DNA from 3 places in the Halopseudomonas salegens genome. Region 2 is predicted to be linked to each of the others. Evidence: predicted binding sites of a transcription regulator. Region 2 holds the regulator's gene; each other region holds the start of a gene.
What was found. The regulator sigma-54, encoded in region 2, starts transcription at its own class of promoters, with help from an activator protein. The targets are predictions, from matches to a motif close to ANTGGCATNNANNTTGCTNT.

Region 1 (7,819 bases), 1.3 Mb from region 2:
TTCAATCGATTGTTCACCGTGCGCGTCGCGCGCAGTTTCAATACGGCCGATGACTTTGCCCGCCTCGTCGTTGCCCGTGGTGACAATTACCTGGTACGTCTGGCCGATGTTGCCCGAGTGGAGCGGGGTACGGAAGAAGCACGCAATCTGTTTCGTGGCAATACCGTACCCATGGTCGGTATTGGCCTGGAGCGGCAATCCACCGCCAACACCCTGGAGTTGTCACGGGCTTCGCGTGCTCTGGTTGATGAGCTGAATGGCACGCTGCCGGAGGGTATGCGGATTGAACCGAGCTTCGATGGCTCGGTATTTATCGAGGGCGCGATCAAGGAAGTGTACAGCACCCTGGCCATAGCCCTGGTATTGGTAGTACTGGCCATTTTCCTGTTTCTCGGCAGTCCCCGTGCCATTCTGGTACCCGCAGTGACTCTGCCGGTCTCGATCATGGCTACCTTTATCGGCTTGCTGCTGTTCGGTTTTACCGTCAACCTGTTGACCCTGCTGGCGCTGGTGTTGGCTATCGGTCTGGTGGTGGATGACGCCATCATCGTGCTGGAAAATATTCGTCGGCGGATTGACGAAAAAGGGGAGACACCACTGGTGGCCGCCTTTTACGGAACCCGCCAGGTGGCCTTTGCCGTGGTCTCGACGACGCTGGTGCTGATCGCTGTATTCGTGCCCATCGCCTTTCTGCAGGGCGATGTCGGACGTCTTTTTTCCGAGTTTGCCCTGACCATGGCTGCAGCGGTGGCCTTTTCCAGTTTTGTCGCCCTGACCCTGTCGGCCATGCTGGCCTCCAAGGTGCTCAAGCCACGCGATGGCGAGAACTGGCTGACGCAGCAGGTTGAGCGAGTCCTGTTTGCCACCCGTGGCATCTATGCCAGCGTGCTGGTCCGGGTTCTGCGCTGGCGTTGGGTGGCCCTGCTGGTGTTTCTGGCCATGTTTGCCGGCACAGGCTGGCTGTTCAACCAGTTGCCCAGTGAATATACCCCACGGGAAGATCGCGGCTCGATGTTCCTGATCGTCAATGGTCCCGAAGGCGCGACCTACGACTATATGCTCGATTACATGAACGAGATTGAAGAGCGCCTGATGCACCTGGTCGACCAGGGCGACATCATGCGCTTGCTGGTGCGTGCCCCGCGTGCTTTTGGTGGCGTGGAAACCTTCAATACCGGGATTGTGATCATTGTGCTGGAAGATTGGGGGCAGCGGCGTTCGGGATGGGAGATAATGGCTGACATTCAGCAACGACTGGCTGATCTGCCTGGCGTTCGCGCATTTCCGATCATGCGTCAGGGTTTCGGCAGCGGTGGGCAACAACCTTTCCAGATGGTGATTGGCGGCGCCGGTACCTATGCCGAACTGGCGGAATGGCGTGATACCTTGATGGACAGGATTGCAGCAGACAACCCCGGCCTGATCAATCTGGATTCGGATTACAAGGAAACTCAACCGCAGCTGGAAGTGCACGTGGATTACGATCGTGCTGCTGACCTCGGCGTCAACATCGGCACCTTGGGGCGCACGCTGGAAACCATGCTGGGCTCGCGCCGCGTCACTACCTACATCGATGACGGTGAAGAGTATGACGTGATTCTGGAAGGTGAGCCGGAAAGTCAGCGTGCGCCAACCAGCCTGCAAAATATCTATGTGCGCTCGGCCAACAGTGGCGAGTTGATTCCGTTGTCCAATATGGTCAGTCTGGAGGAATACGCCGGCTCGACCACGCTGAACCGCTATAATCGCAACCGGGCTATCACGCTTGAAGCCGGGCTGGCTGACGGTGTTTCTCTGGGAGACGCGCTGGATCACGTTGAAGCCTTGGCGCGGGAGCATTTGCCGGACAATCTGGTGATTGACTACAAAGGCCAGTCGCTGGATTTCCGCAACGCTGGCGGGTCGCTATTGTTTGTCTTTGTACTTGGGCTGGTCGTGGTGTTTCTGGTGCTGTCTGCCCAGTTCGAGAGTTTCATACATCCCCTGGTGATCATGTTTGGCGTGCCCATGGCCATTGGCGGTGCGCTGATCGGACTGTGGCTGACGGGGAATTCGCTCAACCTGTACAGCCAGATCGGGCTGGTCATGCTGATCGGGCTGGCCGCCAAGAATGGCATTCTGATTGTCGAGTTCGCCAATCAGTTGCGTGATGACGGGAAACCCTTTGATGAGGCCCTGGTCGAAGCCAGTACGCTGCGTCTGCGGCCGATCCTGATGACCGGGGTGACGACAGTAGCGGGTGCTTTGCCACTGGTATTTGCATTTGGCCCCGGCGCTGAGACGCGCTCGGTGATCGGTATCGTCGTCATGTCGGGTGTGAGTGTATCCATGGTGCTGACCCTGTTCGTGATTCCGGTGCTCTACAGCCTGATGGCCCGTGGTACGGGTTCACCGTCGGCAACGCGGCTGCGTCTGCTGCGGGAAGAGCGTGGCGAGGGCTCTGAACAGGGCTATTCATAGTTGTGATAATGCAAGTATGGTGTGATTGAGAGCAGCGCGTGATGGTCGTCAACCAGTGCAGACTGCTGCGGCCCTTGTCGGCAGTGGTCTGCGTTGAAGCAGTGGTTCTGGAGATGTGTTGTCAAGCCGTCGGCATCAGGGTCTGGCGTAATCCCGATGGCCGTATGCACGGACGGTGAACAAACGGCATAATGATTCGCAATTCCGATCCGGTTCGGAAAACAAAAAAACAAATTCAAAAAGTCACGGAGTGTGCCATGTCTAAACCCGAGCTTCCCGGCTGGCGCTGGGGCCCTTTTACCTTCCGCTTGCCGTTTTACCACACACGATTCTATTGGCAGGAAGCACTGCAGGGTTTGTTTGTGGCCGCAGCGACCGGTCTTGCCCTGGTTCCCTTGATGATGGAGTTCTTCGGCCTGACCTTTGAGCAGGCTGTGGCCATGTCGATGATTCACTCCATTCTCATCGGCTCAGCGGTCATTTTCTTCGGGGAACCCTATGCGCCGGGGTGGGTCACGCCGGCATTGCCGTTGGTACTTGCCTTCGTGCTGGGCGGCTATGATGACCCGGCGTCCCGCTTTCAGGCCATGACGGCACTGTCTCTCAATTTTGCCGTGCTGCTGGTTGTTCTCGGGGTCAGTGGCCTGGGCAAAAAGTTTGTGCTCTGGCTGCCTGATACGCTGAAAGCCGGCATCATTCTTGGTGCCGCCATCGCAGCGTTGAAACGGGTATTCATTGATGATGCCGAGCGCTTCCTGTTTCAGCAGCCGATCGCCATTACCCTCGCGTGTGCCGTTTGCCTGATCTTTGCTTTCTCCCTGCCGATGCAGAAACTGAAGGAAAGATACAAGGTTTTTGCCATTATCGGCGCACTGGGTCTGTTGCCTGGTTTTATCATCGCCGGCGTGGTTGGCCCCATGGTAGGTGAGGTCAGCTACGATATTCAGTGGGGTATCCTGATTCCCCCGGTCGGTGAGGCCTGGAACCTGATGTCGCCTTTCGTTATCGGCTGGCCGAGTCTGGACATGTTTCTGCAGGGCATGCCGTTGGCAATCATTACCTACGTCATCCTGTTCGGCGACATGGTAACCGGTAATGAAGTGATCCGGGATGGCCTGACCAAGCGCCAGGATGAGCATATCGATATCAACCCGACGCGTACGCACTTGTCGGTGGGCATCCGGAATGCACTGATGGGGATTTTTGCCCCCTTCTTCCCGACCCAGGGCGCCATGTGGACGGGGGTTCAAGTGATTATCGTGCAGCGTTGGAAGCAGGGTGTTGAAGGCATGAACAGCCTGCACAGTGGTCTGGCTTCCTATTACATGATGGGCGTGCCGATCCTGTTCTTCCTGCTGCCATTGCTGACCGGGCTGCAACCCTTGCTGGGTGTGGCATTGTCGCTGACTCTGGTATTGACCGGCTTTGCCTGTGCCTATGTGGCCATGTCGATTCCGCAGAACAATACCTCACGCGGCACCGTTGTACTGATTGGCGCAGCTCTGGCCTTCTTCGAGCCCTGGATCGGTCTGACCTTCGGTGTGTTGGCGACTATTCTGTTGGTCGGCTGGGATCGCAACCCGGACCCGATTCCGCACGAAGACTGACAGTTTTGCTATCATGCTCAACATCATCAGCCACGCCTCAGGGCGTGGCTGTTTTGTTTGCGGAGGTGAATGATGGCGAAGGTGGCATTTCTCGGTCTTGGCGTAATGGGCTTCCCGATGGCAGGGCATCTGGCTCAAGCCGGGCATGAGGTAACCGTGTATAACCGCAGCGGCGGTAAAGCCGAGCAGTGGTTGGCGCAATTCCCCGGCCGCAGTTGCCCGACACCGGCGACAGCTGCGGCCGGGCAAGAGCTGGTTTTTGTCTGTGTCGGCAACGATGCTGATGTGCGCGCAGTGATCAGTGGCCCCGACGGAGTGCTTGCCGGCATTCCTGCGGACACCATTATTGTCGATCACACCACGGCCTCGGCTGATGTTGCGCGTGAACTGGCTGAACGGGCAGCAGAGCAGGGCGTCGGCTTTCTGGACGCACCGGTCTCCGGTGGACAGGCCGGAGCCGAGAACGGCCAGCTGACCATTATGCTCGGTGGCTCGGAGGCGACTTATCGTCAGGTTGAGCCGGTGCTGTCTGCCTATGCCCGTATGCAACAGCTTATGGGGCCGGTTGGCAGTGGCCAGCTGACCAAAATGGTCAATCAGATCTGCATTGCTGGCCTGGTACAGGGATTGTCGGAAGCCTTGCATTTTGCGCAGCAGGCCGGTCTGGATGGCGAGTCTGCAATGGCGGTGATCAGCCAGGGTGCAGCACAGTCCTGGCAGCTGGATAACCGCCATAAAAGCATGTTGGCCGGTGAATTTGATTTTGGCTTTGCTGTTGACTGGATGCGCAAGGATCTGGCCATAGTATTGAATGAGGCGCGGCGCAATGGCAGTCAATTGCCGGTGACGGCACTGGTTGACCAGTTCTATGCCGATGTGCAGGCCGCAGGCGGCGGTCGTTGGGATACGTCAAGCCTGATTACCCGTCTGCAATCCCGCAACTGATGCAATGCCGAAGCGGCTGTGCCGCCTGTTGTATCGCTCCCTCGATTTCCAGCCCGCTGCCGGGCTTGCCTTTGGGCAAGCCGGCCGGCGTTGCCTGTCCGCATCTGGATGCTGAATGGCGCTGCCAGCTGTTTGGTTCGCCACTGCGGCCGAGGGTGTGCGCCGAGTTTCAGGCCGAGCCGGCCATCTGTGGCAGCCATCGTGATCAGGCGCTGCAAATCATTACCCTGCTTGAGCAGAGCAGTACACCGGAATAAAAAAAACCCGGCACGCGTGGATGCCGGGTTGAAACTGAAGCAGCACGTTGAAGCTGCCTGCCTGTTGCAGCCCGGAGGGTCACAACAGGCAGGTATTGCCGATCAGAAGCTCTTGGATACAGACAGTGTGAAGTTCGAGCTGCAGTAGCTGCTCTTGCCGTACCAGGCGTCACAGGTTGAGCTCTTGATGTTGGTATCGGAATACATCAATGCAGTATCCAGACCCAGGATTTCCTTGCTCACGGTAATCGCCCAGTCAGTGTAGTTTTCGCTCGTGTCGGTGGGGGCATTCAGTTCATCCTTGGTGTCAGCGTAGCCGACGTGGAAGCCGAGGCCGAAACCAGCTGGCAGGTCAAAGCCGTAGCCAGCGCTGTAGTACAGGGCGCTGGAGGGGTCGTAGGCATATTTGACTGCCAGGTCGACACCATAGACGCCGAAGCCCAGAATCCACTCATCGACGTTGTCGAGGTTGCCGCCCGCGCCAGGGTAGGTGTACGTGTTCCAGCTCAGGTCATAGCTGATGTTGTCGGTAATATCGGCACCGTAACCCACGTAGTAGTCAATCTCTACGCTAGAGCCGCCAAAAGCATCAGCGTCAATGTTGGACGCCCAGGCACCAACATACAGGCCGCTTTCGTGACCAATATCCAGGCTACCCTGTACGGCACCAACGCCGGCAGTTTGCGACTGACCGCGCCAGATGTAATCAGTGGCCAGCGTAGCTGTCATGCTCACGTCCAGTTCACCGACAGCTGTGTCGAATGCTTCGGCTTGTGCCAGGCTGGCAGCACTCAGTGTGCTGGCGGTGGCGATGGCAATGGCAAGTTTCTTCATCATTTGGTGTATCCCCGTTGTGTAAAAATTCAATCGTGTTGAATTGGTTGGCGATATGATCTGAGCAGAAACTGTGCCAATTTTGATTTTTTCAATTAAAACAATGCCTTGACTAATTATTGCAGCATTATGTCAGACGGGTTGCAGTCTTGTGGTGCACCATGATGGCGCTTTGGGTCATAAGCTGGTGCACTGCAACGCCAGCAGGCGCTTGTGCCGTTGGTAGCGCTGCAGGCGTTGCTGCAACGGGTGCGGTAGATTCCGGATCGGCACAAAGCCGTGGCGCTGGTAGAAGGACCCTAGTTCCGGTGCGCAGAACAGCCAGACAGGGCCTTTGCAGTTGCTCAGGCTGGCGCCCAGCAACTGTCGGGCCAGTCCCTGTTGCCGGCGCTCCACGGCAGTGCACAGGCTGGTCAGCCAGAAACCTTCGGCAATCGGCTCCAGGCACAGGGCACAGCAAATCTCAGGATCACGCAGCACCCAGACCTGGTGCTGTCCTCGGGCGCGCATGCGGCTGCCCTGGGCCCGGTAAAAACGGTTGACCAGGGGTAATTGCAGCGCCGGCAGTATTTCTATGCGCATGTTTGACCTGCGTCAGCCGCAGAACGGGCAGTTTTGGCACACTGGATTCTGGTTATAATCAAGCAGGTCATGCGGTTTCATGAAATGAAAAGGACAATTTATGCAAAATGTACTGGTACCCTTTGACGGATCATCCAGCGCCAAGCGGGCGATTCAATATCTGGTCGACTTTTCCGCCGAGTATCCGGCCATCAAGGTACATGTGATCAACGTGCAGAGCGAGCCCAAGCTGTATGGCAACTATGTGTCCGCTAGCATGCTGGAGCAATTGCATGACGGGGCATTGCAGCACGGTCAGGACATCAATACCGACGCTGCAGCCATGCTTGAGGCCGCAAACATCAATTTCGAGACCCATGCCGTGATTGGCGAAGTCATCGGTGAAGTGGTCAAAGCGGTCAAGCAGTTGGGCTGCAATACGGTGGTCATGGGTACCCGCGGCATGAGCAATCTGGGCAACCTGGTCATGGGCTCGGTTGCCACACGCATTGTGCATGAAGTGCCGGTGCCGGTTCTGCTGATCAAGTAATCCCAGCCGGGGCCGGCTGGCAATACGGCCCCGACGTCACAGTTTCAGCGGTTGAAGCGCTCAACCAGCTCGGCCTGATGTCCGGCGGTATCCGCCAGTTCGATACTCAGGTCTGCACTGCGTTGTGCCTTGCCTGCGGTCGACTCCGAGAGATCGGCTATCGTGGTGATATTGCGGTTGATCTCCTCGGCCACCGCGCTTTGTTCTTCGGCAGCACTGGCAATCTGGTTGGTCATGTCGTTTATTTGCTCGATGGCCTGACTGATCCCATCCAGGGCTTCATCTGCGGCCACCACACGCTCCAGCCCCTTGTCCGCCTGAGCATGACCTTGTTGCATGGCGTTGACGGCCTTTTCTGCCGCCTGCTGCAGGTTGGCAATCAGGCCGTGGATCTGTTCGGTCGAGTCGGCGGTCCGGCTGGCCAGTGCGCGCACCTCGTCGGCAACCACGGCAAAGCCCCGGCCTTGCTCACCGGCACGTGCGGCTTCGATGGCAGCATTGAGAGCCAGCAGGTTGGTCTGCTCGGCAATCCCCTTGATCACATCCACCACGGTCCCGATTTCCCTGGCGTCAGTGGCCAGCTGGCTGGATACCTCGGCAGCGGC
Region 2 (7,819 bases):
ACGCACTGCTGTCAGTGGGTAAGTTGTTGACCTCACTGTTGATGACCAGTTCAACCCGGCTCGAATAACGATCGCGGTCATAACTCACTTGCCCTACCTGGCCGATGGTAACGCCAGACAAGGTAACCTTGGCACGTGACGTGAGTCCGGCCGCATTGTCGAAATAAGCCACTACCGTGTAGGTATTGCCCGGCGCGCTTAGGGTCAGGCCACTGACGCGCAGGGCCAGCACCAGCAGCGCCAACACCCCGATAAGGATGAAAACGCCGACTGTCAGTTCCAGAGTACGGGTACGCATGTCAGTTTCCTTGCCAATCAGAACATCAAAGCCGTCAGGATAAAGTCCAGCCCGAGGACAGCCAGCGAAGCGTAAACCACAGTGCGCGTGGTGGCCCGGCTGATGCCCTCGGAAGTGGGTTCGCAGTCATATCCCTGGAATACCGCAATCCAGGTAACGACAAAGGCAAATACCAATGCCTTGACCATGCCGTTCATTACATCGTGACCAAAAGATACCGAAGCCTGCATATTGCCCCAGTAAGAGCCGGCGTATACGCCCAACCAGTCGACGGCCACCATGGCGCCGCCCCAGATGCCGACCACGCTGAATATCGCGGTCAGCAGCGGCAAGGAAATAAAGCCGGCCCACAGACGCGGGGCAATGACGTATTTCAGCGGATCAACACCGATCATTTCCAGGCTGGACAACTGTTCGGTGGCTTTCATCAAACCGATTTCTGCCGTCAGCGCCGAGCCGGCACGGCCGGCAAACAGCAACGCAGCAACTACCGGCCCCAATTCCCGCAGAATAGTCAGGGCAACCATCTGGCCCACCGCGGACTCCGATCCGAAATCAACCAGGATGTTATAGCCCTGCAAGGCAAGCACCATACCGATAAACAGGCCTGACACAATGATAATCGGCAGCGACAGTACACCGACAGAGTACAGCTGGCGACAGAGCAGATAAAAACTGCTGCCATAAGATGAACGCCCGACCAGGGCATGCAGCAAAAATATGCCGGCACGGCCAATAGCAGCCAGCACATCCAGCCCCAAGCGCCCGAGAGCAGCCAATCGATCCATCATGCCACTCACGATTTGTGCTCTCCCTTGAGCAGGTCTTCAATATAATCATTCGCCGGGTAATGAAAGGGCACGGGGCCATCCGGCTCACCCTGCATGAACTGACGAATGCGCGGGTTATCCGATTGCATCAATGCTTCCGGCTCCCCCTCACCCAGCACCTGACCATCACCGATCACATACAGGTAGTCGGCAATACTGGCGGTTTCTGCCAAATCATGCGAAACGACGATGCTGGTCAGATTCAACGCATCATTCAGCAAGCGAATCAGGCGCACCAGTACTCCCATGGAAATCGGGTCCTGCCCAACGAAAGGTTCGTCATACATCATCAGTTGCGGATCCAGCGCAATTGCACGAGCCAGAGCCACGCGGCGCTTCATGCCACCGGACAGCTCATCCGGCGCCAGTTTCCAGGCTCCCCGCAGGCCGACTGCCTGCAGCTTGAGCATGACGATGTCGCGAATCATGTCTTCCGGCAGATCGGTGTGCACCCGCAACGGGAAAGCCACATTCTCGAACACACTGAGATCAGTAAACAGCGCACCGCTCTGAAACAACATGCCCATGTGCTGACGCGCGGCAAACAATTCCTTGCGTCCCAGATCAGGGATATTCTGCCCGTTGACCAGTACCTGACCACTCTGTGGCCGCAGCTGGGCTCCCACCAGACGTAGCAGGGTGGTCTTGCCACAGCCTGAAGGCCCCATGATGCCCGTGACCTTGCCGCGAGGAATGCGAATATTGACGCCATCAAAAATGCTGTGACTACCCCTTTTGAAGGTCACATCATTCAGCTCTACAAGGTAGTCGTTTGCATCGGTCATCGGACACGGCTCTGAGTGCGAGTTGGCGTTACCGCAGTAACGAACGCGCTAATATACCAGCTTGGCCGTCTGCGCCCAAGCTGCACTGCTTGCAAGACATGACTGCAGGATGAGAAAACCCCGATTACTGGGTATACTGCCCGGCACATTGCTTCAGAACGCGACCGTAATGCCGATACCGACACCCGATTTTGACTACATTGCCTCTGCCCAGCGCACCATCGGCCTGGAAAGAGATGCCGTAAACAGTCTGCTGAATCGTCTGGACTCCGCCTTTGAAAGGGCCTGCAGGACGTTGCTGGCCTGTAACGGACGAATTATTGTGACCGGCATGGGCAAATCCGGACATATCGGCAACAAACTCGCGGCGACCCTGGCCAGCACCGGCTCACCGGCTTTTTTTGTCCATCCCGGCGAAGCCAGCCACGGCGATATGGGGATGATTACCCGAGAGGATGTCGTTATTGCTTTGTCCAACTCGGGCAATACCAACGAAGTCGTCACCCTGCTGCCACTACTGAAGCGTCTGGGCGTCCCCTTGATCAGTCTGACCGGCAACCCGGAATCGACTCTGGCCAAGGCAGCTATCGCCAATCTCGACACGGGTGTCGAACAGGAAGCCTGCCCACTCAACCTGGCACCCACCTCCAGCACCACCACTGCTCTGGTGATGGGTGATGCATTGGCTATCGGTTTGCTGGAAGCCCGGGGGTTCAGTGCTGAAGACTTTGCCTTTTCACACCCCGGCGGCAGCCTGGGACGGCGACTACTCTTGCTGGTCGACGACATCATGCATGCCGGCGAGCGGATGCCGCTGGTCAGCACCGACACATCCCTGCGCGATGCCTTGCTGGAAATGACGCGCAAGGGGCTCGGCCTGACCGGCATTCTGACCGCCGACGGCAGCCTGGCCGGAATCTTTACCGACGGCGACCTGCGTCGTACCCTGGACCAGCCAATCGATATTCATCAAGTGCGTATCGACACCCTGATGACCCGGCGCTGCAAAACAGTCCACCAGGGTGCTCTCGCGGCAGAAGCGCTGAAAATCATGGATGACGGTAAAATCAGCGGGCTCTTTGTGGTCGACCCTGACGGCAAACCGGTAGGAGCACTGAACATGCATGATCTGCTGCGCGCGGGGGTGGTATGAACCAGGCCCAGTTACAACAACGCGCCGCCGCCATCCGCCTGGCTGTCTTTGATGTTGATGGCGTACTGACTGATGGCCGCTTGTACTTCATGCCTGACGGCACAGAATTCAAATCGTTCAACACCCTTGACGGGCACGGCATCAAAATGCTGATCAACAGCGGCGTCGAAGTTGCCATTATCAGTGGTCGCCAGTCACCGCTGGTTGAGCGCCGCGCCGCCAATCTGGGTATTCGTCATCTGATTCAGGGCCGCGAAGACAAACTCAATGCCCTCGACGAGCTGCGCCAGAGTGTTCGCGTCGAGCTGGAAGAAATTGCTTTCCTCGGCGATGACCTGCCGGACCTCCCGGTAATGCGCCGGGTAGGTCTGGGCCTGGCGGTAGCCAATGCTGACGCCTTTGTTCGTCAGCATGCCCATGGCGTAACCGCCGCCAGTGGTGGTGCCGGCGCCGCCCGCGAGTTCTGCGAATTCATCATGCGCGCCCAGGGCACGCTGAATGCGGCACAGGCTGCATACCTGTGACCATGCGCCTGCCCCGCTACCTCGTCACCGGCGTCATCGGCATATTGATTCTTGCCCTGGCACTGGCCGTCGGCTACTGGAATATCCGCCCGGCCAGCTTTGTGCCCACCCTGGTCATCAGCGACTCCGGGCAACCCGATTTCATCATCGGCCCGGCCTGGACACTGGTGCGCGACGATGATGGTCAGCCCAGCTACCGCTTGCAGAGCCTGCGTACCACCCATGAACTGACGACTGGCCAGAGTCGCCTGAGCCAGCCAGAGCTGACGTTGTACCGGCCAGAGCCAGAACCCCCCTGGCAATTGCAGGCGGCCAGTGCTCTGATCAGTGCCGAAGGTGACCAGGTCGAACTGACCGACAACGTTGTGATCGAGCAGACCCTCCCCAACGGCCAGCAACGCCGCCTGCTGACCGATGCACTAACGCTGCACCCGGCGCGCGATTATGCGGAAACCGCTGAGGACGTTAGAATTGAGTATGCTGAGAGCGCAACTACCGCCCGCGGCATGCAGGTTTTTCTCAATGACAGCCGTGTAGAGCTGCTGTCCACGGTAAGAGGCCGACATGAGGTCGATTAATACTCTGTTACTGGCTACCTGTTTGCTAGCCAGCCCGATTGTGCTGGCAGTTGACAGCCAGCAGCCAATCAATATCCAGGCAGACAGTGCCACGCTCGATGATGCCCGCAATAGTGCTGTATATCGTGGTGACGTTATCGTGACCCAAGGCAGTATGCGTCTCACCGGCAGCCAGGTGACGCTGTCCATGGACAGCAATGGCGAGGTCAGCAAGCTGGTTTCGACCGGTAGCCCAGCAACCTGGCGACAGGACCCGCCAGACGGGCGCGGTGAGATCAACGCCCGCGCGCAAACCATTGAATATCATGCCGACGCCCAGCGCGTGGTGTTGATAGAACGCAGCCATCTGGATCAGGCAGGGGATACGTTCAGCGGCGACCTGATCACCTACGATATCAACCGCCGCGTGGTAGATGCCGGTCAACGGGACGGCGCCAACGGCAGTGATCAACGCATCGAGATCACCATCCAGCCACGCAATCGCGATGGTGAAAACTGATCATGGCCACCCTCGAAGCCCAGCACCTGGCCAAAGCCTACAAAGGGCGACAAGTCGTCCGTGATGCATCCATTGGCATCAGCAGCGGAGACGTGGTCGGCCTGCTTGGCCCCAACGGCGCCGGCAAGACCACCTGTTTCTACATGGTTGTCGGCCTGGTCAAAGCCGATCAAGGCAAGATCACTATTGATGGTCGGGATATTACCGCACTGCCGATGCATGGGCGGGCACGGGCGGGTATCGGCTATTTGCCACAAGAAGCCTCGATCTTCCGCAAGCTGACCGTCGCGGAGAATATCATGGCGATTCTGGAGACCCGCAAGGATCTCAACCGCGAGGGTCGCAAAGGCAAACTGGAATCACTGCTGCGCGAATTTCACATACATCATCTGGCCAACACATTGGGCATGAGCCTGTCCGGTGGTGAGCGCCGGCGGGCAGAAATTGCACGCGCGCTGGCTACCGAGCCACGCTTCATCCTGCTGGATGAACCCTTTGCCGGTGTCGATCCGATTTCAGTCAACGACATCAAACAAATCATTGAGCATCTCAAGGACAAGGGTATCGGTGTGCTGATAACCGATCACAACGTACGCGAAACGCTTGATATCTGTGACAAGGCCTACATCCTCAACGATGGGGTCATCATTGCCGAGGGCTCAGCCGACGATGTGCTCGCCAGTCAGGTAGTGCGTGATGTATACCTTGGCCACAGCTTCCGCCTGTGACCAGCGCATCCGCCCTGTTCCGCTTCATTCCAGCAACCTGCAAGCCGGCGCAGCTATGTAAAAGCGCCTTGATTTCAGGCATGCTATGACACAGGTAGAAACATTTTGCAGCCAAGGTTGAACACCCACCGATGAAAGCCTCACTCGTCCTCAAGATGGGGCAGCAGCTGACCATGACGCCGCAGCTGCAGCAAGCCATCCGACTGCTACAGCTATCCAGCCTGGACTTGCAACAGGAGGTCCAGGAAGCGCTGGAAGTCAATCCGATGCTGGAAATGGCCGACGACGGCGACGACGACTATACCGCTGCCGGTAAAAATGAGCAGAGTGAAGGCGGCGATCATGACAATGGTGAAGAGGCTCCGGCCGTTACCTTGCCCGATCCGGTTGAGTTTGAATCACGGCAACCGAATGCTGACGCACCGGAAGGCAAGTTTGACGAAATCCCTACCGACCTGCCGGTAGATACCCAATGGGAAGATGTCTACCAGACCTCGGCCAGCTCATTGCCGAACCAGGATGATGAGGAGTGGGATTACACCTCGCGTACCGGCACCGGTGAAACCCTGCAAAGCCACCTGGAGTGGCAGCTCAACCTGATCCCCCTGTCGGATACCGACCGCCTGATTGCCGAGTCGCTGATTGATGCGATCAGTGCTGACGGATATCTGGAAGAAAGTCTGGAAGACATTCTGGAGTCCTTCGACCCCATGCTGGACATCGAAGCCGATGAAGTGGAAATGGTCCTGCACCGGATCCAGCAATTCGAGCCCGTCGGTGTTGGCGCACGCAGTCTGAGCGAATGCCTGAGTCTGCAATTGCGCCAGTTGCCAGCCGACACTCCCCTGCTGGAGCAGGCCCTGCGCCTGGTCAAGGATCACCTGGAGCTGCTGGGTAGCCGTGATTTCACGACCCTGATGCGCCGCACGCGGATGAAGGAAGAGCAGCTACGTGACGTCATCAACCTGATCCAGACGCTGAATCCCCGCCCCGGCAGCGAAATTGCCTCAGGCGAAGCAGAATACGTGATCCCGGATGTCATCGTGCGCCGGGAAAAAGACCGCTGGGTGGTTGAGTTGAATCAGGAGGCAGTACCCAAGGTACGCGTCAACGGCCAATACGCTGCCATGGTTCGCCGTGCCGACAGCAGTAGCGACAACACTTACCTGCGCAACCACTTGCAGGAAGCGCGCTGGTTCATCAAGAGCCTGCAGAGCCGAAATGAAACCCTGATGAAAGTGGCCAGCCAGATCGTCGAGCATCAGCGAGACTTCCTCGAGCAGGGTGAAGAAGCGATGAAGCCGCTGGTACTGCACGATATTGCCGAAGCCGTGGGCATGCACGAGTCAACCATTTCCCGTGTAACCACGCAGAAATTCATGCATACGCCCCGTGGCATCTTCGAATTGAAGTACTTTTTCTCCAGCCATGTCAGCACCAGTGAAGGGGGTGAATTCTCGTCTACCGCCATTCGTGCCCTGATCAAGAAACTGGTGGCGACAGAAAACCCAAAGAAACCATTGAGTGACAGCAAGATCGCTGGTTTACTGGAAGAACAGGGAATTCATGTGGCCAGGCGCACCATCGCCAAATACCGCGAGTCGCTCAATATCGCCCCATCGAGTGAACGCAAGCGGCTGGTTTAAGCCAGCCCCGATTTGCAGTGCAGCACCGGGCAATGCGTTGCCCACAGCAAAAACGCCAATCAGGAGGCACTCTATGCAACTAAATATCAGCGGTCACCAGCTTGATGTTACTGACGCCCTGCGCGACTACATTACCGAAAAAATGGCCCGCCTGGAGCGCCATTTCGACAAGATCACCAACGTGCAAGTTACCCTGGAAGTGGAAAAGCTGCGTCAGAAGGCGGAAGCCAAACTGCACATTGCCGGTGGCGAAGTTGTTGCCAACGCTGACCATGAAGACATGTACGCTGCTATTGACCTCTTGACCGACAAGCTCGATCGCCAACTGATCAAGCACAAGGAAAAGACCATTGACCGCCAACAAGGCGCCCATGCGCGCTAAGGCCTGAACGCATACCCCATGCAAATATCACAAATCCTCAGCCCTGATCGTACCTTTGCCGGTGTTCAGGGCGTTTCCAAAAAACGCGTGCTGGAGCTGACCGGGAAACTGGTTGCCCAGCACACCAGCCTTGATGCTGACGCCATTTACGAAAGCCTGATTGCCCGGGAAAAACTCGGCTCTACCGGCTTTGGACATGGTATCGCCATCCCCCACTGTCGCCTGTCCGGCTGCAGTAAAGCGGTTGGCGCACTGCTGCAACTGGATGGCAAAATCGACTTCGATGCCCTTGATGGTGAACCGGTTGACCTGATATTTGTTTTGCTGGTCCCGGAGGAAGCCACCGAAGAGCACCTGCAGATTCTCAAGATGCTGGCCGAACGGCTGGACCAACCC
Region 3 (7,819 bases), 1.0 Mb from region 2:
ACTTCACCGTTGCGCACTGCCTGCAACAGCCCCGGCACCCCCAGCAGTGAATCCGGGCGCAGTTCCAGAGGGTCGCACCAGGGGTCATTGATCATGCGCACGATCACGTCAACCTGAGTCAGACCACCCAGGGTTCGCATCTGTACCTGACCGCCACGCACGACCAGATCCGCGCCTTCAACCAGCGAGAAATTCATGTAGTTGGCCAACCAGGCATGCTCGAAGTAGCCCGGGCTGCCCGGCCCCGGTGACAACAGAACAATACTGGGGTTTTCTTTCTGCCCATTGGCCAGGCTGGCCAGGCAGCGGTGTTCGGCCTGCAGGAAGCCAGCCAGGCGCTTGATCGGCGCATCCCGGTAAACACCCGGCAGGGCCCGGGCCAGGGTAATGCGGTTTTCCAGTGCATAGCCGGCACCCGCCGGCGATTGGGTCCAGTCACCGAGAATCTGCCACTGCCCATTGGCATCGCGAGTCAGATCAACACCATGCCGGATCAGTAACGGTCGCTCCTGCTGTGGCGGATCGTCGGCGGCAGAAAACAGGAAGCCCGGGTGGGTATACACCAGTTCCGGCGGTAGCAGGCCCTCACGAATGACCCGGCGTTCGCCGTACAGGTCATCGACCAGGTGTTCAAGCAAACGGCTGCGCTGGGTCAGGCCCGCCTCGAGACTTTCCCATTCCTGGGTACTGATGACAAACGGCAGGCAATCCAGCTGCCAGGATCGCAGCTGCCCCGGGTGATCTTCATAGGGATTGAAGGTAACGCCATTTTCATGCAGCAGGTTCTGGGCTTCTTCCGAGCGCAGGGCCAGGGTTTCCGGACCCAACTGGGCAAACTCGTCGAGCAACTTTTGCCAATGGGCACGCAATTGCCCGCGACTGTCCTGCACCTCGCTGAATTGCGTGGCGGCGGGCAAGCCGTCAAGCAAGGACTGAATGGCCGTTGGAGCGACACTGCTGGGCTGCATAGCGGTTACCTGCAAGCACCCGCGAGGTGCTCGCCAAATGATGACAAAAGAGCATTATAAACCAGTTGGTGGCACCCCGGCGCGACGTAAATCCAGTGTATGCGGGTATTCCTGCCCCGCTGCCTGGGCAATGCGCTGCATCGGCCCCTGGGTATGGCCGTAGGCCCAGAAACGCGCCATGCGTCGGGACTCGGCCTCATTGGCATTGATCGGAAAGTGCTCGAAGTTGCGCCCGGCCGGATGCACGACATGGTAGGTGCAGCCACCCAGGGAACGCTCATTCCAGCGGTCAACCAGATCAAACACCAGCGGAGCCTGCACCGGAATCATCGGATGCAGGGCCGATGAGGGCTGCCAGGCACGGTAACGCACCCCGGCAACGGCCTCTCCCGGTACTCCGGTGGCCTGCAACGGCACTTTAAAGCCGTTGCAGGTCAGGATATGCCGCGACGGATTGAAATCCTGCACCTTTACCTGCAGGCGCTCAACCGAGGAGTCGACATAGCGCGCGGTGCCACCCCCACTGCTCTCTTCACCCAACACATGCCAGGGTTCAATCGCCTGTTGCAGGTTGATGGTCACGCCCTCGTACTGCACTTCACCCAGCTGCGGGAAGCGGAATTCCAGATGCGGGCGGAACCATTCCGCGGAAAAGCCAAAGCCATGGCTGCGCAGATCCTCGACCACCTCGACCAGATCACGCCAGAGAAAGTGCGGCAGCATCCAGCGATCATGCAGCGCGGTGCCCCAGCGAGTCAGTGGCTGGCGATAGGGCTTGGCCCAGAAGCGGGCTACCAGTGCGCGGATGAGCAATTGCTGCATCAGGCTCATTTCCGCGTGTGGCGGCATCTCGAAGCCACGCAACTCCAGCAGCCCCAGGCGCCCGGTGGCGGTATCCGGGGAATACAGCTTGTCGATACAGAATTCGGCGCGGTGGGTATTGCCGGTAATATCGGTGAGCAAATGCCGCAACAGACGATCCACCAGCCAGGGCTGGGGTACATCGCCAGTGGGCATCTGCGCCAGGGCTATTTCCAGTTCATACAGCGCCTCGTTGCGCGCTTCATCAACCCGCGGCGCCTGACTGGTCGGGCCCACAAACAAACCGGAAAATACGTAGGACAGGCTTGGGTGATGCTGCCAATAGGTCAGCAAACTGGCGAGCAGGTCCGGGCGACGCAAGAAGGGTGAATCAGCTGGCGTCGGCCCACCCAGGGTGACGTGATTGCCGCCGCCGGTGCCGGTGTGTCGGCCATCGAGCATGAATTTTTCAGTCCCCAGGCGGGTTTGCCGCGCTTCTTCGTAGAGAATCCGGGTATTGCGTTCCAGGTCGCGCCAGGTTCGGGCCGGCATGACATTGACTTCAATGACGCCCGGGTCCGGGGTAATCATGAATTTCTCCAGGCGCGGATCACTCGGCGGCGGATAGCCTTCCACACACACCGGCATTGTCAGCGCAGCGGCGCTTTGCTCCACTGCCGCAATCAGCTCGAGAAATTCTTCCAGTTTGCCGGTCGGCGGCAAGAACACGAAGAGCTTGCCATCCCGGGGCTCGACACAAAGGGCGGTGGCAATCACCTCGGGCGGCGTTATATCCGGCTTCTGCTCTTGCCACTCCTGCCCTTTCGCCAGGACATGCAAGCCTCGACCGCTCAGGCCGGGCGCAGGAGTCAGGCTGTAACGGCTGGCAACTTCACCGTGTACATCGGGCAGTGCCGGCGGGGTATCGAACAGGGAGCGTGGCTGCGGCTCTTCCCGGCGTTTCAGCGGCAAGGCCGAAAGCGGCAGGCGCAGGCCCATGGGTGAATCGCCGGGCACCAGATACAGGTGATCACGACGCAAGGGCCATTCACCGGTCTGCCAGCCATCTTCGTCATCATTGCGTGCCAACGGCAGTACCAGACCCACTTCCCGGTCGAGCCCACGCTCAAGCAGCCGGGCCAGACGATTGCGGTTGGCATCATCCCCCAGGTCTTCGCCCTTGAGGTCAACATCCACCGGCTCGTTGCGCTCTTGCCAGAGGTAGTAATAACCATCTTCGTAGCAGGGAATCAGGTAGCGATCAGACAACCCGAGACGCTTGACCAGTTCGGCGGCAAAGCGCCGGGCCTCGGCTTCCTTGAAGCCGTAATCACGCTCGATATCGGCCAGCCATTGATCGTCATGCCAGACCGGCTCGCCGTCATGGCGCCAGTAGCAGGCCAGTGCCCAGCGCGGCAAGGGCTCGCCCGGGTACCACTTGCCCTGTTGATAGTGAATCAGTGATCCCGGCGCATAATGTGGCCGCAAACGCTGCAATAGCTGTTCCGACAGCTTGCGCTTGGTGGGGCCCTGCGCATCAATGTTCCATTCCGGTGCATCCATGTCGTCAATGGCCACAAAAGTGGGCTCGCCACCCATGGTCAGACGAACATCCAGCGCCTCCAGCTGGGCATCAATCTTGTCGCCCAGCTGATCAATCTGCTGCCACTGGTCACGGCTGTAAGGCAAGGTGACGCGCGGATCTTCATGTACCCGTTCGACCGACATGTGCACATCGAACTCGACCTCGCAGGGTTCGGTCGCACCGGTAATGGGCGCAGCGCTGCTCGGTTCGGGAGTGGCAGCCAGCGGCAGGTGCCCTTCCCCGGCGAACAGACCGGAAGTGGGGTCCAGCCCGATCCAGCCCGCACCGGGTATGAAGACCTCGGTCCAGGCATGCAGGTCGGTAAAATCCACCTCGGTGCCCGACGGGCCATCCAGAGCTTTGACATCTGCGGTCAACTGAACCAGATAGCCCGACACAAAACGGGCTGCAAGGCCCAGATGACGGAAGATTTGCACCAGCAACCAGGCGGAGTCGCGGCAGCTGCCCTGGGCCAGACCAAGGGTTTCTTCGGCGCTCTGTACCCCCGGCTCCATCCGGATCAGGTACTTGATATCGTTTTCCAGACGTTGATTCAATTCGACCAGAAAGGTGGCAATGGCTTGCGGCTCACGCTTGACCTGTTTCAGCCATTTTGTCAGCAATGGCCCGGATTCAGTGACTTCCAGATAGGGGTGGAGTTCTTTCTTCAATGCCTCGGGGTAGCTGAAAGGAAATTGCTCAGCGTACTCCTCGACAAAGAAATCGAAGGGATTGACCACCGTCATGGGGGCAATCAATTCCACATCGATATGCAAGTGGTCGAGCTTCTCCGGAAACACCAGGCGCGCGACATGATTGCCGAAGGGATCCTGCTGCCAGTTGATGAAATACTCGCCACCACTGACGTTGAGACTGTAAGCCTCGACCGGGGTACGGCAATGTGGCGCCGGGCGCAAACGCACCAGGTGCGGCGACACCGAAACTGGCCGATCAAAACGGTAATGCGTGCGATGCCTGAGTGCTACACGAATGGTCATGATGCGAAATCCCTGAAAAGTAACCGATCAGTCGGTGGTTACAGCAATGCGTGTGCCAAGCCGGGCCACAACGCTCAACATAGCACGCCACAGAGTTTGACGGCGTCATTAGCGAGTAAAGAATAATTGTTTGACTGTGTCGACAAGGTGACATACTCAAGACAGCTAGACACAAGCGCATTCCTTGGCTAAGGATTAATGGTACGGCAATTGCTTCATCTCAATCGACGCGCGCTGACCAGCAAAATCGGCCGCGCTGCCGATAAAGACACCCAAGGTAGTTGAGAGCCTGCATGAGCAAAGTGAACTGGAAGGACTATGACCCCAAGCGCTTTTTCGACGAACTCATCGCTGCGCCCGGCCAACCGCGCCCGGAAGCGCGCATGTTGTGCGAATACCTGGCCAGCCTTGACCCGCGCGAACTGAATGCGCACAAGACTGCCGCCGAGGTAGCCATTCAACTGATGGGGATTACCTTCACCGTGTATACCGAAGGCAGCATGATCGATCGTGCCTGGCCCTTCGACATCGTGCCGCGCATCATCCCGCTCGCCGAATGGGAAAAGACCGATGCCGGTCTGAAGCAGCGGGTACAGGCGCTGAATCTGTTCATCGACGACCTCTATCACGACCAGAAGATCATCAAGGACAAGGTATTCCCGGCTGAAATTCTTGCCCAGTCGGTCAACTTTCGCCCGCAGTGTGTCGGGGTGAACACGGCGCACAATGTATGGGCACATATCTGTGGCTCTGATCTGGTACGCGACAACGACGGTACGCTGTATGTGCTGGAAGACAATTTGCGGGTGCCCTCCGGCGTGTCCTACATGCTGGAAAACCGCAACGTCACCAAGCGGGTCCTGCCGGATCTCTTTGCCTCCGGCTGGATTCAACCGGTCGATGACTATACTTCGCAGCTCTATGACACCCTCGCATCACTCTCGCCCCGCCCCGGGGACGATCCTGTGATCGTGATTCTGACCCCCGGCATCTACAATTCGGCCTATTACGAACATTCCTACCTGGCGCAGCAGATGGGCGTACAGCTGGTGGAAGGATCCGACCTGGTGGTCGGCGATGATGACTGTGTCTACATGCGCCTGGTCGATGGCCTGCAGCGGGTCGATGTGATCTATCGCCGGGTGGATGACATGTTCCTGGACCCGGAAGTCTTCGAGCCTGAATCCATGCTCGGCGTCAAAGGGCTGATGCGTGCCTGGCGCGGCGGCAATGTCGCGCTGGCCAACGCACCCGGTGCCGGTGTCGCCGATGACAAGGTGGTTTATGCCTTTGTACCCGAGATCATCAAATACTATCTGGGTGAAGAACCGTTGCTGCCGAATGTACCCAGCTACCTGTGCATGTTTGAAGATGACCGCAACTACGTACTCGACAACCTGGACAAGCTGGTGGTCAAACCCGCCAACGAATCCGGGGGCTACGGCATGCTGATCGGGCCGCATTCCACCAAACAGGAACGGGCAAAATTTGCCGAGCTGATCAAGGCCGACCCGCGCAACTATATGGCGCAGCCAACCCTGAGCCTGTCCACCTCCCCTACCTTGTGTGACAACACCATGGAACCTCGCCACGTCGACTTGCGCCCTTTCATTCTCTCCGGTGAATCCACCTGGGTGACCACTGGCGGTCTGACCCGGGTCGCCCTGAACAAGGGCTCGCTGGTCGTGAATTCTTCCCAGGGTGGTGGCAGCAAAGACACCTGGATTGTCGATATTTCCGAGCTTTGAGCAGGGGACCCAACATGCTTTCTCGTGTCGCTGAAAACATCTACTGGCTGGCTCGCTACCTGGAACGGGCGGAAGACACCGCCCGCCTGCTCGGCGTGACCAGCAACCTGTTACTCGACCTGCCCCGCTCAACCAAATTGGGCTGGGAAGAAATCATTGCAATCACCGGCAATGACGAGCTCTTTGACGAGCATTATGAAAGCCGCGATGAAGCCAGTGTGCTGGCTTTCATGTGCGGTGATACCCGCTACAGCGGGTCCATCCTCAGCTCGTTGGCTTCTGCGCGGGAAAACCTGCGCACCACCCGCGACGTCATTCCACGGGAAATCTGGGAAGAAGTGAACCAGCTGTATCTCAGCGTCAAGGAGCAGGTTGAAAGCGGCATCACTCCGCGTCGGCGGGATGCCTTTCTCAGTCGCGTGATCCGCAGCTGCCAGACCGTCAACGGCATCATCGAAGGCACCCTGAGCTACACTCAGTCACGTACCTTCCTGATGCTGGGCCGCCAGCTGGAGCGCGCGGACATGATCACTCGCATAATCGATGTGCGCTCGGCCAATCTGCTGCCGCGCAGCGCCGAAGACCTGAAACCCTTTGAAAACCTGCAATGGATGAGCGTGCTGAAATCACTCAGCGGTTATCAGATGTATCGCCAACATGTGCGACTGCGTATTCGTGGCCCGGATGTACTGCGCTTTCTGTTGCAGGACATGCGCTATCCGCGGGCCGTGGCATGCAGTCTGGAACGCTTCTCCTTTGCCCTGAAAAACCTGGGCAACCATGCCGAAGCGTTGAAAGCAGTCGAAGCATGCCGTCAGCGCATTGCCGGTGCCGACATAGTCAAGCTGGCTGGTGAGCCCGATCTGCTGCATGCCTTTGTCGACGAAATCCAGCTCGACTTTACCGCCGTGCACGACGCCGTCAGTCGCAGCTGGTTCGAGCGCGGGGAGCTTAGCACCCAGGCTCAATCCGCATGAGCTACTTCACCCAGCTGCTGCGCAATCAGGAACCCGGCCAACTGTTCCGCTACCACCCCAATGGCCATGTTCAGCGCTGCGGCTGTGGCCAGGCCATCTTTTTTCATAACACTCGCTGCCTCGCTTGCGGCAGCGAACTGGGCTATCACCCCCAGCTGGGGTTGTTACTCAACCTGACCGCGCAAAGTGATGACCAACACTGGCTGATCCGCCCGACCGAGAACAGCGAACCGCAACCGGTCAAGCGCTGCAGCAATCTCCATGGGCCCTTGCAGTGCAACTGGCTGGTCAGCGATCCGGAACACGGCGATCTCTGTCAGGCATGCGCTCTCAATCTGCTGATCCCCAACCTTGAGCAACCCGGCAGTCCCGAGCTCTGGCGCGAAACCGAAGAAGCCAAACGGCGCCTGGTTGCACAATTGATCATGCTCGGACTTCCGGTACTCAATCGCGAGCAGGACCCCCAACGCGGCCTGGGCTTCAAGTTGATGCGCCAGCAGGCCGGCGATGAACCGGTGATGACTGGTCACATGAATGGGGTAATCACCATCAACGTCGCTGAAGCTGATCCGGCCTACCGCGAGCAGGTACGGCAGAATATGGCCGAACACTATCGCACTCTGCTCGGCCACTTTCGCCATGAATCCGGACACTACTACTGGGATCGCCTGGTACGGGACAGTGACTGGTTGCAGCCTTACCGCGACCTGTTTGGCGACGAACGCAGGGATTACCAGCAGGC

Region 1: a site for sigma-54 is predicted at 6,165-6,184, ahead of BLU07_RS08475 (TorF family putative porin). Genes of this name have one in related genera too.
Region 3: a site for sigma-54 is predicted at 4,550-4,569, ahead of BLU07_RS07235 (circularly permuted type 2 ATP-grasp protein). Genes of this name have one in related genera too.

The regions. Positions count from the first base shown of each region.
Region 1 covers NZ_LT629787.1:1,881,315-1,889,133, reverse strand. Annotated here, with positions in the region: gene BLU07_RS08495 (efflux RND transporter permease subunit) at 1-2,460, shown strand, start outside; gene BLU07_RS08490 (hypothetical protein) at 2,718-4,067, shown strand; gene BLU07_RS08485 (NAD(P)-dependent oxidoreductase) at 4,140-5,012, shown strand; gene BLU07_RS08480 (YkgJ family cysteine cluster protein) at 5,012-5,269, shown strand; gene BLU07_RS08475 (TorF family putative porin) at 5,372-6,106, opposite strand; gene BLU07_RS08470 (GNAT family N-acetyltransferase) at 6,281-6,685, opposite strand; gene BLU07_RS08465 (universal stress protein) at 6,786-7,214, shown strand; gene BLU07_RS08460 (methyl-accepting chemotaxis protein) at 7,259-7,819, opposite strand, start outside.
Region 2 covers NZ_LT629787.1:592,090-599,908, reverse strand. Annotated here, with positions in the region: gene mlaD (outer membrane lipid asymmetry maintenance protein MlaD) at 1-298, opposite strand, end outside; gene mlaE (lipid asymmetry maintenance ABC transporter permease subunit MlaE) at 316-1,089, opposite strand; gene BLU07_RS02645 (ATP-binding cassette domain-containing protein) at 1,095-1,913, opposite strand; gene BLU07_RS02640 (KpsF/GutQ family sugar-phosphate isomerase) at 2,083-3,066, shown strand; gene BLU07_RS02635 (KdsC family phosphatase) at 3,063-3,590, shown strand; gene lptC (LPS export ABC transporter periplasmic protein LptC) at 3,593-4,168, shown strand; gene lptA (lipopolysaccharide transport periplasmic protein LptA) at 4,155-4,667, shown strand; gene lptB (LPS export ABC transporter ATP-binding protein) at 4,670-5,395, shown strand; gene BLU07_RS02615 (RNA polymerase factor sigma-54) at 5,527-7,041, shown strand; gene hpf (ribosome hibernation-promoting factor, HPF/YfiA family) at 7,115-7,423, shown strand; gene ptsN (PTS IIA-like nitrogen regulatory protein PtsN) at 7,442-7,819, shown strand, end outside.
Region 3 covers NZ_LT629787.1:1,617,424-1,625,242, forward strand. Annotated here, with positions in the region: gene BLU07_RS07225 (circularly permuted type 2 ATP-grasp protein) at 1-968, opposite strand, end outside; gene BLU07_RS07230 (transglutaminase family protein) at 1,023-4,352, opposite strand; gene BLU07_RS07235 (circularly permuted type 2 ATP-grasp protein) at 4,646-6,100, shown strand; gene BLU07_RS07240 (alpha-E domain-containing protein) at 6,115-7,077, shown strand; gene BLU07_RS07245 (zinc-binding metallopeptidase family protein) at 7,074-7,819, shown strand, end outside.